DNA from 3 places in the Streptomyces luteireticuli genome. Region 1 is predicted to be linked to each of the others. Evidence: riboswitches for the same ligand, from Rfam matches in the RefSeq annotation. Region 1 holds a riboswitch; each other region holds the start of a gene.
The links. A riboswitch is a leader RNA that binds a small molecule or an ion and turns the genes downstream of it on or off. The one in region 1 is predicted to bind cobalamin.
Positions count from the first base shown of each region.

Region 2: linked by a shared signal. The riboswitch ahead of metE (5-methyltetrahydropteroyltriglutamate--homocysteine S-methyltransferase) and the one ahead of AB8735_RS10065 (cobalamin biosynthesis protein) in region 1 are both predicted to bind cobalamin.
Region 3: linked by a shared signal. The riboswitch ahead of thiI (tRNA uracil 4-sulfurtransferase ThiI) and the one ahead of AB8735_RS10065 (cobalamin biosynthesis protein) in region 1 are both predicted to bind cobalamin.

Region 1 is NZ_CP167927.1:2,399,389-2,402,652, reverse strand. It holds gene AB8735_RS10070 (cobyric acid synthase) at 1-948, opposite strand, end outside; gene AB8735_RS10065 (cobalamin biosynthesis protein) at 941-1,915, opposite strand; cobalamin riboswitch at 2,036-2,184, opposite strand; gene AB8735_RS10060 (hypothetical protein) at 2,883-3,098, opposite strand; gene AB8735_RS10055 (anion permease) at 3,113-3,264, opposite strand, start outside.
Region 2 is NZ_CP167927.1:6,875,163-6,878,426, reverse strand. It holds gene metE (5-methyltetrahydropteroyltriglutamate--homocysteine S-methyltransferase) at 1-1,759, opposite strand, end outside; cobalamin riboswitch at 1,889-2,100, opposite strand; gene AB8735_RS30900 (NAD-dependent epimerase/dehydratase family protein) at 2,273-3,145, shown strand; gene AB8735_RS30895 (malate synthase A) at 3,190-3,264, opposite strand, start outside.
Region 3 is NZ_CP167927.1:1,128,621-1,131,884, forward strand. It holds gene AB8735_RS04780 (IS5 family transposase) at 1-197, shown strand, start outside; gene thiI (tRNA uracil 4-sulfurtransferase ThiI) at 206-1,447, opposite strand; cobalamin riboswitch at 1,597-1,737, opposite strand; gene AB8735_RS04790 (HoxN/HupN/NixA family nickel/cobalt transporter) at 1,819-2,895, opposite strand; gene AB8735_RS04795 (hypothetical protein) at 3,113-3,264, opposite strand, start outside.

The DNA.
Region 1 (3,264 bases):
GCGGACGGTGCCGCGGGTGCCGGGCACCACCACGAGGTCCGCGTCGGCGAGTTCCTCGGGGCGGTCGACGAAGCGGACGATCACGCCCGGCTCGGCGGCGAGCGCGTCCACGTCTGTGAAGTTGGACATGAGGGGGACGGCGCAGACCGCGACCCGCAGCACGTCCTCGCCCAGTGGCGGGGCGACCACCGACTCGCGCACGGCGCCGCGCAGCGAGACGCGGAGCCCGTCCTCCTCGTCGATGCCGAGGCCGTGGGCGAACGGCAGGACGCCGTACGTCCGGCGGCCGGTGAGGCCGCGCAGCATCTCCAGCCCCGGCTCCAGCAGGGACACGTCGCCGCGGAACTTGTTGACCAGATAGCCCGCTATGAGCTCCTGGTCCTCGGGGGAGAGCAGCGCGGTGGTGCCGAAGAAGGACGCGAAGACGCCGCCGCGGTCGATGTCGCCGACCACGACGACGGGCAGCCGACCGGCGCGCGCGATGCCCATGTTGACGATGTCGGTGCGGCGCAGGTTGATCTCGGCGGGGCTGCCGGCACCCTCGCAGATCACCGCGTCGTGGGTGGCGCGCAGCTGCTCCAGGCAGTCGGTGACGGTGCCGAAGAGCTGCTCCTGGCGGCCGGAATGGTAGCCGCGGGCGCTGAGTTCGCCGACGGGTTTGCCCATGAGCACGACCTGGCTGCTGCGGTCGCCGCCCGGCTTGAGCAGCACCGGGTTCATCAGCGCGCTCGGCTCGACACGGGCGGCCGCGGCCTGCATGGCCTGGGCGCGGCCTATCTCGGCGCCCTCCCGGGTCACGAAAGAATTCAGCGACATGTTCTGCGCCTTGAACGGCGCCACCTTGACGCCCTTGCGCACCAGCCACCGGCAGATGCCGGCGGTGACCACGCTCTTGCCCGCGTCGGAGGTCGTCCCCGCGACCAGCAGGCCCCCACCCCGCTTACCCACCCGTGCTGCTCCTCTTGACGGTCCTGCTGATGAGACTTCCCACTGTGCGCCCGGTGACAGCAACGCCCAGCGCCAGCAACGAGACCCGGCGGGAGAGCCGGACGGCCCGTTCGATGTCGGCCACGGCCACCGGCCGGTTCTCCGCACCCAGGACGGGGCGGTGCTCGACGCGGCCGGCGTAGGCGAGGGTGCCGCCGAGGCGTACGCCCAGGGCGCCCGCGAACGCGGCTTCCACCGGGCCCGCGTTGGGGCTGGGGTGGCGGCCGGCGTCGCGCCGGGCGACGCGCAGCGCGTCGCGCCGGTCGGGGCCGGCGAGGACGGCCAGGGCGGCGGTGAGCCGGGCGCCGGGCCAGCCGACGACGTCGTCGAGCCGGGCGGAGGCCCAGCCGAAGCGGCGGTAACGGGGGGACTCGTGGCCCACCATCGCGTCGAGTGTGTTGACCGCGCGGAAGCCGATGAGGCCGGGGACGCCCGCGAACGCGCCCCAGACGAGGGCGCCGACGACGGCGTCGGAGGTGTTCTCGGCGACGGACTCCACGACGGCGCGGGCCATCTGCTGCCCGTCCAGGGACTGCGGGTCGCGCCCGCACAGGTGCGGCAGCCGTTCGCGGGCGACATCGAGGTCGCCCGCTTCGAGCGCCCCGCCGATGGCGCGGGCCTCGCGGCCGAGGGAGGTGCCGCCGAGGACGGCCCAGGTCGCGGCGGCGGTCAGGGCGGCGTCCGCGGTGCGGTGGCCGCGGGTGGCGCGGGCGAGCAGGGCGGCGCCCGCGGCCGCGCCACCGGCGCACACGAGGGTGTGCAGGGTGCCGTGGGCGCGGTGGTCGCGCCACAGCCGGCGCTCGACGGAGTGCGCGGCGCGGCCGAAGGCGGCGACGGGGTGGCCGCGGCGGGGGTCGGCGAGGACGAGGTCGCAGGCGAAACCGAGGACGGCGCCGCAGGCGAAGCCGAGGGGGTCGGCGGAGGGCACGCGTCAGACCGCCGTCGCACCTCGGGGCGAACGCGGTCCGGTCGGTGGTCGGCGGCGGCCGGGCATGGCTCTGTGTCCTCACTCAGGGTCCGCGCCCTGGTTCGACGTGACCGGCGACCAGAGTCTCCTGGCTCCCGGATCGGCGCGGATCCCCTTGCCTTCCGGCGGTGTTCGGCTGCCGTGGCGTTGCGGTGCTGCGTGGTGCTGCGCGGGGGCGCGCTCCCCGGTGACAGTGGCGGGACCGCGCCGGACTCGCACCGGCTTCCTCTGCTGTCGCCGTTTGGCCTCGGCAGTCCACCATGGCCCGTGAGCGGGCGTCAACTCGGGTTTGGGTTTGCCCCTGGCCCGCCCTTTCACCGTTTCTTCCGGGGGCTCCGCCCCCTCGGCCCGGCACCGCGCTGCCGCGCGGTGGGCGGGGCTCCGCCCCTGCTCCCCGGCGGGGGCTGCGCCCCCTGCACCCCTGCTTCCGGGGCTTCGCCCCTGGCCCCCTTTTTCGGGGCTCCGCCCCGGACCCCGTTTGTCGCGGCTCCGCCGCTCGTCCTCAAACGCCGGACGGGCTGGGTTTCGGGCCCGGGCCGGATTCCAAAGCCCGGGCGCGCGCTTCAGCCCGGGTGCGCACTTCAGCCGGGGCGCGTACTTCAGCCGGGGCGCGTACTTCAGCCCGGGCGGGCACTTCAGCCCGTCCGGCGTTTGAGGACTCCGCCCGAAGGGCGGACGGGGTCCGGGGTCTCCCCGGAAGAAACGGTGAAAGGGCGGGACCGGGGCACACACCCAGCCTGTCCGGCGCTTGAGGACAGCGCCCGCAGGGCGCTTCAGGGGTCCAGGGGGCGCAGGGGCGAAGCCCCGCCACCGCCCGGAGGGGCGGTCCGGGTCCGGGGCCCCGCCCCGGGTGGGGGTACCCCCTCTGGGGGAGGCGAAAGGGCGGGCCGGGGGCAAAAACCCCCCGACCCGCCCCGAGACCGCCGCCTCAGGCGACGATCAAATAGATCCCGTACCCGACCACCGCCGCACACGCCGCATAACACGCATACGCACCGGCGCGGACCAACCCCGTGGACGACCCCCCGCCCTCGCGGGACCCCGACGTCCCCACGATCCCCAGCGTGAAGACCCCCACCAGCGCCACCGTCATCACGACACTGACACCGAAGACCTGGCCGAGCGCGGCCCAATTGATGTTCATCGCGGAAGGATTCCTCAGCTGGTCGCGGCCACGGCGGGGGTCACCGCGGGCTCGGGGGTGGTGACGGACGGGGCGGCCGGGGCAGCCGGGGCGGCCGGCGGCGGGGCCACGGCCTGCAGGGCCTGGGTGACGACACCCGCCGGCTCCTCCGCGACGGCGGGGGAGG
Region 2 (3,264 bases), 4.5 Mb from region 1:
CCCCGAGCGGCTGGTCGTCGCGGACGAAGGACCAGGCGAGCATGGTCACCGGCCCGGTGAGCATGCCCTTGACGGGGCGGCCGGTCAGCGACTGGGCGTAGGAGGTCCAGCGGACGGTCATCGGCCCGGGGCGGGAGATGTCGCCGGCGAGGATCGGCGGACGGACGTAGCGGGTGCCGTAGGACTGGACCCAGCCGTGCTGGGTGGCGAGGTAGCCGGTGAGCTGCTCGGCGAAGTACTGGACCATGTCGTTGCGTTCGGGCTCGCCGTGCACCAGGACGTCGATCCCGGCCTTCTCCTGGAAGGAGATCACCTCCCGGATCTCGGCCTCGATCCGCTCCTCGTAGCCCTCGGTGCCGATGCGTCCGGCGCGCAGGTCGGCGCGGGCGGTGCGCAGTTCGGTGGTCTGCGGGAAGGAGCCGATGGTGGTCGTCGGCAGCGGCGGCAGGCCGAGCCGGGCGCGCTGGGCGGCGGCCCGCCCGGGGTAGGGGTGCGAGCGGCGGCCGTCGGCGTCGGTGACGGCGGCGGTGCGGGCGCGCACGGCCGGGTCGCGGGTGATGGGCGAGCCCGCGCGGGAGGCCAGGTCGGCCCGGTTGGCGGCGAGTTCGGCGGCGATGGCGTCGGTGCCGCGTTCCAGTCCGCGCGCCAGGAGGACGACCTCGGCGGTCTTCTGGCGGGCGAAGGCGAGCCAGCGGACGATCTGTCCGTCGATGTCCCGTTCGGCGGTGACGTCGAGCGGGACGTGCAGCAGCGAGCAGGACGCCGCGACGTCCACCCGGTCGGCGAGGCCGAGGAGGGTGGCGAGGGTGGCGAGCGACCCGGCGAGGTCGTTGATCCATACGTTGCGCCCGTCCACGACACCGGCGACCAGCCGCTTGCCGGGCAGGCCGCCCACGGCGGCGAGGTCGTCGAGGTTCCCGGCGGCGGGCCCGGTGAAGTCCAGGGCCAGCCCGTCGACGGGGGCCTTGGCGAGGACGGGCAGGGCGTCGCCGAGCCGGTCGAAGTAGGAGGCGACGAGGAGCTTGGGCCGGTCGGTGAGGGCGCCGAGGTCGCGGTAGACCCGTGCGGCGGCGTTGAGTTCGGCCGGGCTGCGGTCCTGGACGAGGGCGGGCTCGTCGAGCTGGACCCACTCGGCACCGGCGGCCCGCAGGTCGGCGAGGACCTCGGCGTAGACGGGCAGCAGCCGGTCGAGCAGGGTCAGCGGCTCGAAGCCCTCGTCGACGCCCGGGGCGGGCTTGGCGAGCAGAAGGTAGGTGAGGGGACCGACGAGGACGGGGCGTGCGTCGAGACCGAGGGCGCGGGCCTCCCGGAACTCGTCGACCTGCTTGGCGGAATCGGCCGCGAAGACGGTGTCCGGACCCAACTCGGGTACCAGGTAGTGGTAGTTGGTGTCGAACCACTTGGTCATCTCCAGGGGCGCGACGTCCTGCGTCCCCCGGGCCATGGCGAAGTAGCCGTCCAGGGCGTCCGCCTCGACGGCGGCGCGGTGCCGGGCGGGGATCGCGCCGACCATGACGGTCGTGTCCAGGACGTGGTCGTAGTACGAGAAGTCGCCGGTCGGCACCTCGTGCACGCCGGCCCCGGCGAGGCCCCGCCAGGTGGCGGCGCGCAGCGCGGCGGCGGTGCGCCGGAGTTCACCGGCGTCGACACGGCCCTTCCAGTAACCCTCGACGGCCTTCTTCAGTTCCCGGCCGGCACCCTGTCGGGGGTAGCCGTACACGGTGGCCCGTGCTGCCGCGGCTGCGGACTTGCTGGTCACAACACTCTCCTTCGCGAGCACTGAGCGGCGTCCCGGGACGGGTGCGCGCAAGGCGAAGGAGCGAACGGCCGGGTACGGCCATCGCGTTCGCCGACCCGCCCACGAGGTCACCGGAACTCCGTGCGCGTCCATACGCGCACGGGCAGTGGCAGGTCTTCGGACTCGCGGGCGCCGTGCCTGTTCCTACTGGCCGTCGCTTCCCGGGGTCCTCGCGGATCCCAGTGCTCATGACGGCGGTCGTTCCCACTCACCGCTGCGGGGCAGTCCCGGATTCCCACCGGGTTCCCTCTTGCGACGCGTCTGCCTGGCGGGCAGGGCGAACCAGCTGCACCGTCAGCGTAGGGGTTGCCGGCCCGCCCGGGGAAGTGATCTGGAACTCATCCCTCCCGAGTAGCCCACGCATCCGGCTCGCGAATGGCCCAAATGCGAGACGGCATTCCGCTCTAGCCTGGGCCACGTACCACCGAGTACCACCAAGTACCACCGCACACCACGCACGAACGGACCCTTTCCATGCGCATCTTCGTCGCGGGCGCCACCGGCGCCGTCGGCCGCCTGCTCGTCCCCCTCCTCCTGAAGGCCGGGCACGAGGTCACCGGGGCCTCCCGGACGGCGGAGGGGACCGAGCTCGTGCGGTGCATGGGCGCCTCCGCGGTCCGGGCGGACGTCCTCGACGCGGACGCCGTACGGCGGGCGGTGGCCGACGCCGCGCCGGACGCTGTCATCCACCAACTCACCGACCTGGCCGGGGCGGACGGCCGCGCCAACATAAGGCTGCGCCGCGAGGGCACCCGCAACCTGGTGGACGCGGCCCGCGCCGCCGGCGTCCGGCGGATCGTCGCCCAGTCCGTCGCCTGGGCCTACGCGCCCGGCGGCACCCCCGCCGACGAGTCCGTCCCCCTCGACGACTCCCCCGAGGCCCCGCGCGCCTCGATGGTCGGCGGCATCCGCGCCCTGGAGGAGACCGTCGCGGAGCTGGGGACGGCGGTCGTGCTGCGGTACGGCATCCTCTACGGCCCCGGCACCTGGTACGCCCCCGGCGGCGCGGTCGCCGCGGCGCTCCGCGGCGAACCGGCCGCCTTCCTCGGCGGCATCGAGGCGAACGACGCCGTGAGCTCCTTCGTCCACGTCGCGGACGCGGCGTCCGCGGCGGTCGCGGCACTCGACTGGCCGTCCGGCCCGGTGAACGTCGTGGACGACGAGCCGGCGCGGGGCCGGGAGTGGCTGCCGGTGCTCGCGGGGGCGCTGGGCGTCCCGGCGCCGGAGCCGGTGCCGGGCGGCGGTGAGCCGTGGGAGCGCGGCGCGCTCAATTCCCGCGCCCGGGAGCTGGGTTGGACCCCGGAGTACCCGACGTGGCGGGAGGGTTTCGCGGGCCAGGGCATCTGAGCGCTCCCTGTAAGCGCCCGAGCCCCCGCCGACCGGGCCGGGGCTCAGGCGCGCGCCCGGCCCCGCGCCCGGGGGGCGGCCGCGAAGTCCGGCCCGAACGCCCCCGGCGGCTCCGCCCC
Region 3 (3,264 bases), 1.3 Mb from region 1:
GCTGGCCAGTAGAGCGGACCTTCGGTTGGATCATGATGCACCGCCGTCTGGCCCGCGACTACGAGACGCTGACCGCCAGCTCTGAAGCCATGATCTACCTTGCAATGATCGACACCATGGCCCGCCGGATCACCGGAGAAACCACCCAAACCTGGCGCACCTCAACGCCCGAGGATGAGACACCACGCCCAGGATGAAACCTCCACTAAGAAGCGTCGGCGTCGCTTCCGTCCTCGTCCGCCCCCGGCCGCAGGCACTGCGCGTTCCGCAGCAGCCCCTCGATGACCTCGTCCATGTCGAGCCGTTTCTCGACCCGTTGCACATCGGGGACGCGGGCGCGGGTGGTGACCCGTTCCGGGGCGAGGAGCTTGCAGCAGTCCTCGTCGGGGAGGACGGAGACGGCGGCGGTGCCGATGGCCCGGGCCTCGTCGATGATCTCCTGTTTCTCCCAGCCCAGGAGCGGGCGGAGGACGGGCAGGGAGGCGGCCTCGTCGATGGTCGCCATGTTGGCGAGGGTCTGGCTGGCGACCTGGCCGAGGCTGTCGCCGGTGACGACGGCCTCGGCGCCGGTCCGCCGGGCGAGGGCGCTCGCCGTGCGGATCATCAGGCGCCGCTGGGCGATCACTTGGAGCTTGCCGGCGCCGGCGACGGCCAGCTGCTTCTGGGCCGTGCCGAGGGCGACGACATGGAGCCGGCCTCCCGGCTGGTAGCGGTTGAGTTCGCGGGCGAGGGCGTATGCCTTGTAGACGGAGGAGGCGTTGGTGTACGGGGCGCCGGTGAAGTGGACGAAGTCGCAGCGCAGGCCGCGGCGCATGGCGCGGTAGGCGGCGACGGGCGAGTCGTAGCCGCCGGAGAGCAGGACGAGGGCGCGGCCGCCGCTGCCCACGGGCAGGCCGCCCTGTCCCTTGTGGCGCTCCCACGACAGGTAGGTCTCGTGCCGGCCGACCTCGACGGAGACGCGGACGTCGGGTGTACGGAGGTCGACCGGCAGCCCGAGGGTCTCGTGGACAACGCCTCCGACGTGGCGTTCGAGCTGGGTGGAGGTGAGGGGGAAGTCCTTGTCGCGGCGGCGGGCGCGGACCGCGAAGGTGAGGCCGGGGCGTCCGGCGCGGAGTCCGTCCAGGGCGTCCAGCACGGTCGCGCCGATGTCCTCGACCGTGCTGGGCACCCGGACCGCGGGTTCCACGACGCTGAACCCGATGACGCGGAGGGCCCGTTCGACCAGTTCCGCCACGGGGACCTGCCCGCCGAGCACGGTCACGCTCTGGGTGGTCCTGATCCAGGTGGATCCGCCGACGCCGCGTAGGGCGTACCGCAGGTTGTCCTGCAGCCGCTGCTCGAAACGCTCCCGGTTGCGGCCCTTGAGGAACGTTTCGCCGGGCTTGAGGAGGACACAGGGGGCGGGCCGGGGGGATTCCCCGGTGGGGGCGGTCGGCTGCCGGGGCACGGAGTTCTCCTTCGCGCGTCGCGTCGCGGGCCCCGGGCGGGCGCGGAGGGCCCGGCGCGCGGTGCGGTGCGTGCCGGTGTGTTCCCCGCGTCGCCCTCCCTCGGGGCCACCGGTCGGACCGCGCGTGGCGGTCACGCGCGGGCAGCGGCAGGTCTTCGGACTCGCGGGCATCCTTCACTGACCTACTGGCCGTCGCTTCCCGGGGGCCTCGCGGATCCCAGTGCTCATGACGGCGGTCGTTCCCGCTCACCGCTGCGGGGCAGTCCCGGATTCCCACCGGGTTCCCTCTTGCGACGCGCCTGCCTGGCGGGCAGGGCGAACCGGCTGCGTCCTCCAGGTTAAGTCACAGCAGGCGTCCGCTGCCCGGTGTGTCAGTCGGCGACGGTCACCCGCTCGGGCCGGACGTGCGCGCTCCACTTCTCCTCGATGCGGGCGGCCTTCCACACCACCAGGGCGAGGATCCAGGTCGCCAGGAACAGCCCGACGACGACGAACCCGACGACGTTGAGGTCCAGGCCGGCGATCCAGTCCCAGAAGGGCCCGTGGAGACCGAGCTTGTCGGCGAGGAGGCCCAGGAGTTCGACGGTGCCGATGAGGAAGGCGACGGCGACGGACAGGCCGGTGACGGTGAGGTTGTAGTAGACCTTGCGGACCGGCTTGGAGAAGGCCCAGCCGTAGGCGAAGTTCATGAACGTGCCGTCGACGGTGTCCAGCAGCGTCATGCCCGCCGCGAACAGTACGGGCAGGCAGAGGATCGCGTACCAGGGCAGGCCGGAGGCGGCGCCGGAGCCCGCCAGCACGAGCAGGGCGACCTCGGTGGCGGTGTCGAAGCCCAGGCCGAACAGCAGGCCCAGCGGATACATCTGCCAGGGCCGGGTGATCGCCTTCGTCACCCGGCCCAGCAGGCGGTTCATCAGGCCGCGGTTGTTCAGCTGCTCCTCCAGCGCCGCCTCGTCGAAGTGGCCGGAGCGCATCCGCCGGAAGACCTTCCAGATCCCGGCGAGGATCACCATGTTGATGATCGCGATCGCGTAGAGGAAGGCGCCGGAGACGGTGGTGCCGATCCAGCCGGTGACGGCGTGCAGCCCGGAGCCCTCGTCCGCCACCGGCCCGGCCAGCTGCCGGACGCCGAGCGAGAGCAGGAAGGCGAGGGCGAAGACCACGCTGGAGTGGCCGAGGGCGAACCAGAAGCCGACCGACAGCGGCCGCTGTCCGGCGTGCATCAGTTTGCGGGTGGTGTTGTCGATCGCGGCGATGTGGTCGGCGTCGAAGGCGTGCCGCAGTCCGAGGGTGTAGGCGGTCACGCCGATGCCGATCCCGAAGGACTTCGTGCCCAGGCTGTAGTGCCCGGGGGCGACGAGCGCGACGAGCGTGAACCAGCCGACGATGTGCAGGGCGACGACGACGGCCGCCATCCCGCCGAGCCGTCGCCATTCGTGGCGCGATATCGCTCCCGAGACCCGGTGCCAGCGGGACGGTCGCAGGCCCGTGACGGTGGAAGAGCCAGTGGTCATCGCGGGTTCCCTTCCTTGGGCGTACCAGGAAGGGCACACCGTAGGCGCGGCCGATTTCCACCTGCAATACCTATGCAACAACGCATGGGAGCGCGCGGCAAGTGCGGGCGTGCGGCCGCCCGTTCGCGCCGGTGCACGGCAGTGCGAGGGGTCAGCCGCCCAGGCTCCAGGAGACGGTGTGGTCCGCCAGGGTCAGGGCCAGGAGGACGAGCAGGTCGGCTGCGCCCAGGGTCAGGCCGAGGAGGGCCCGGCCGCGGCGGGCCGTGCCCCGGGCGAGGGCGAGGCCGCCGAGGGCCAGGGCCA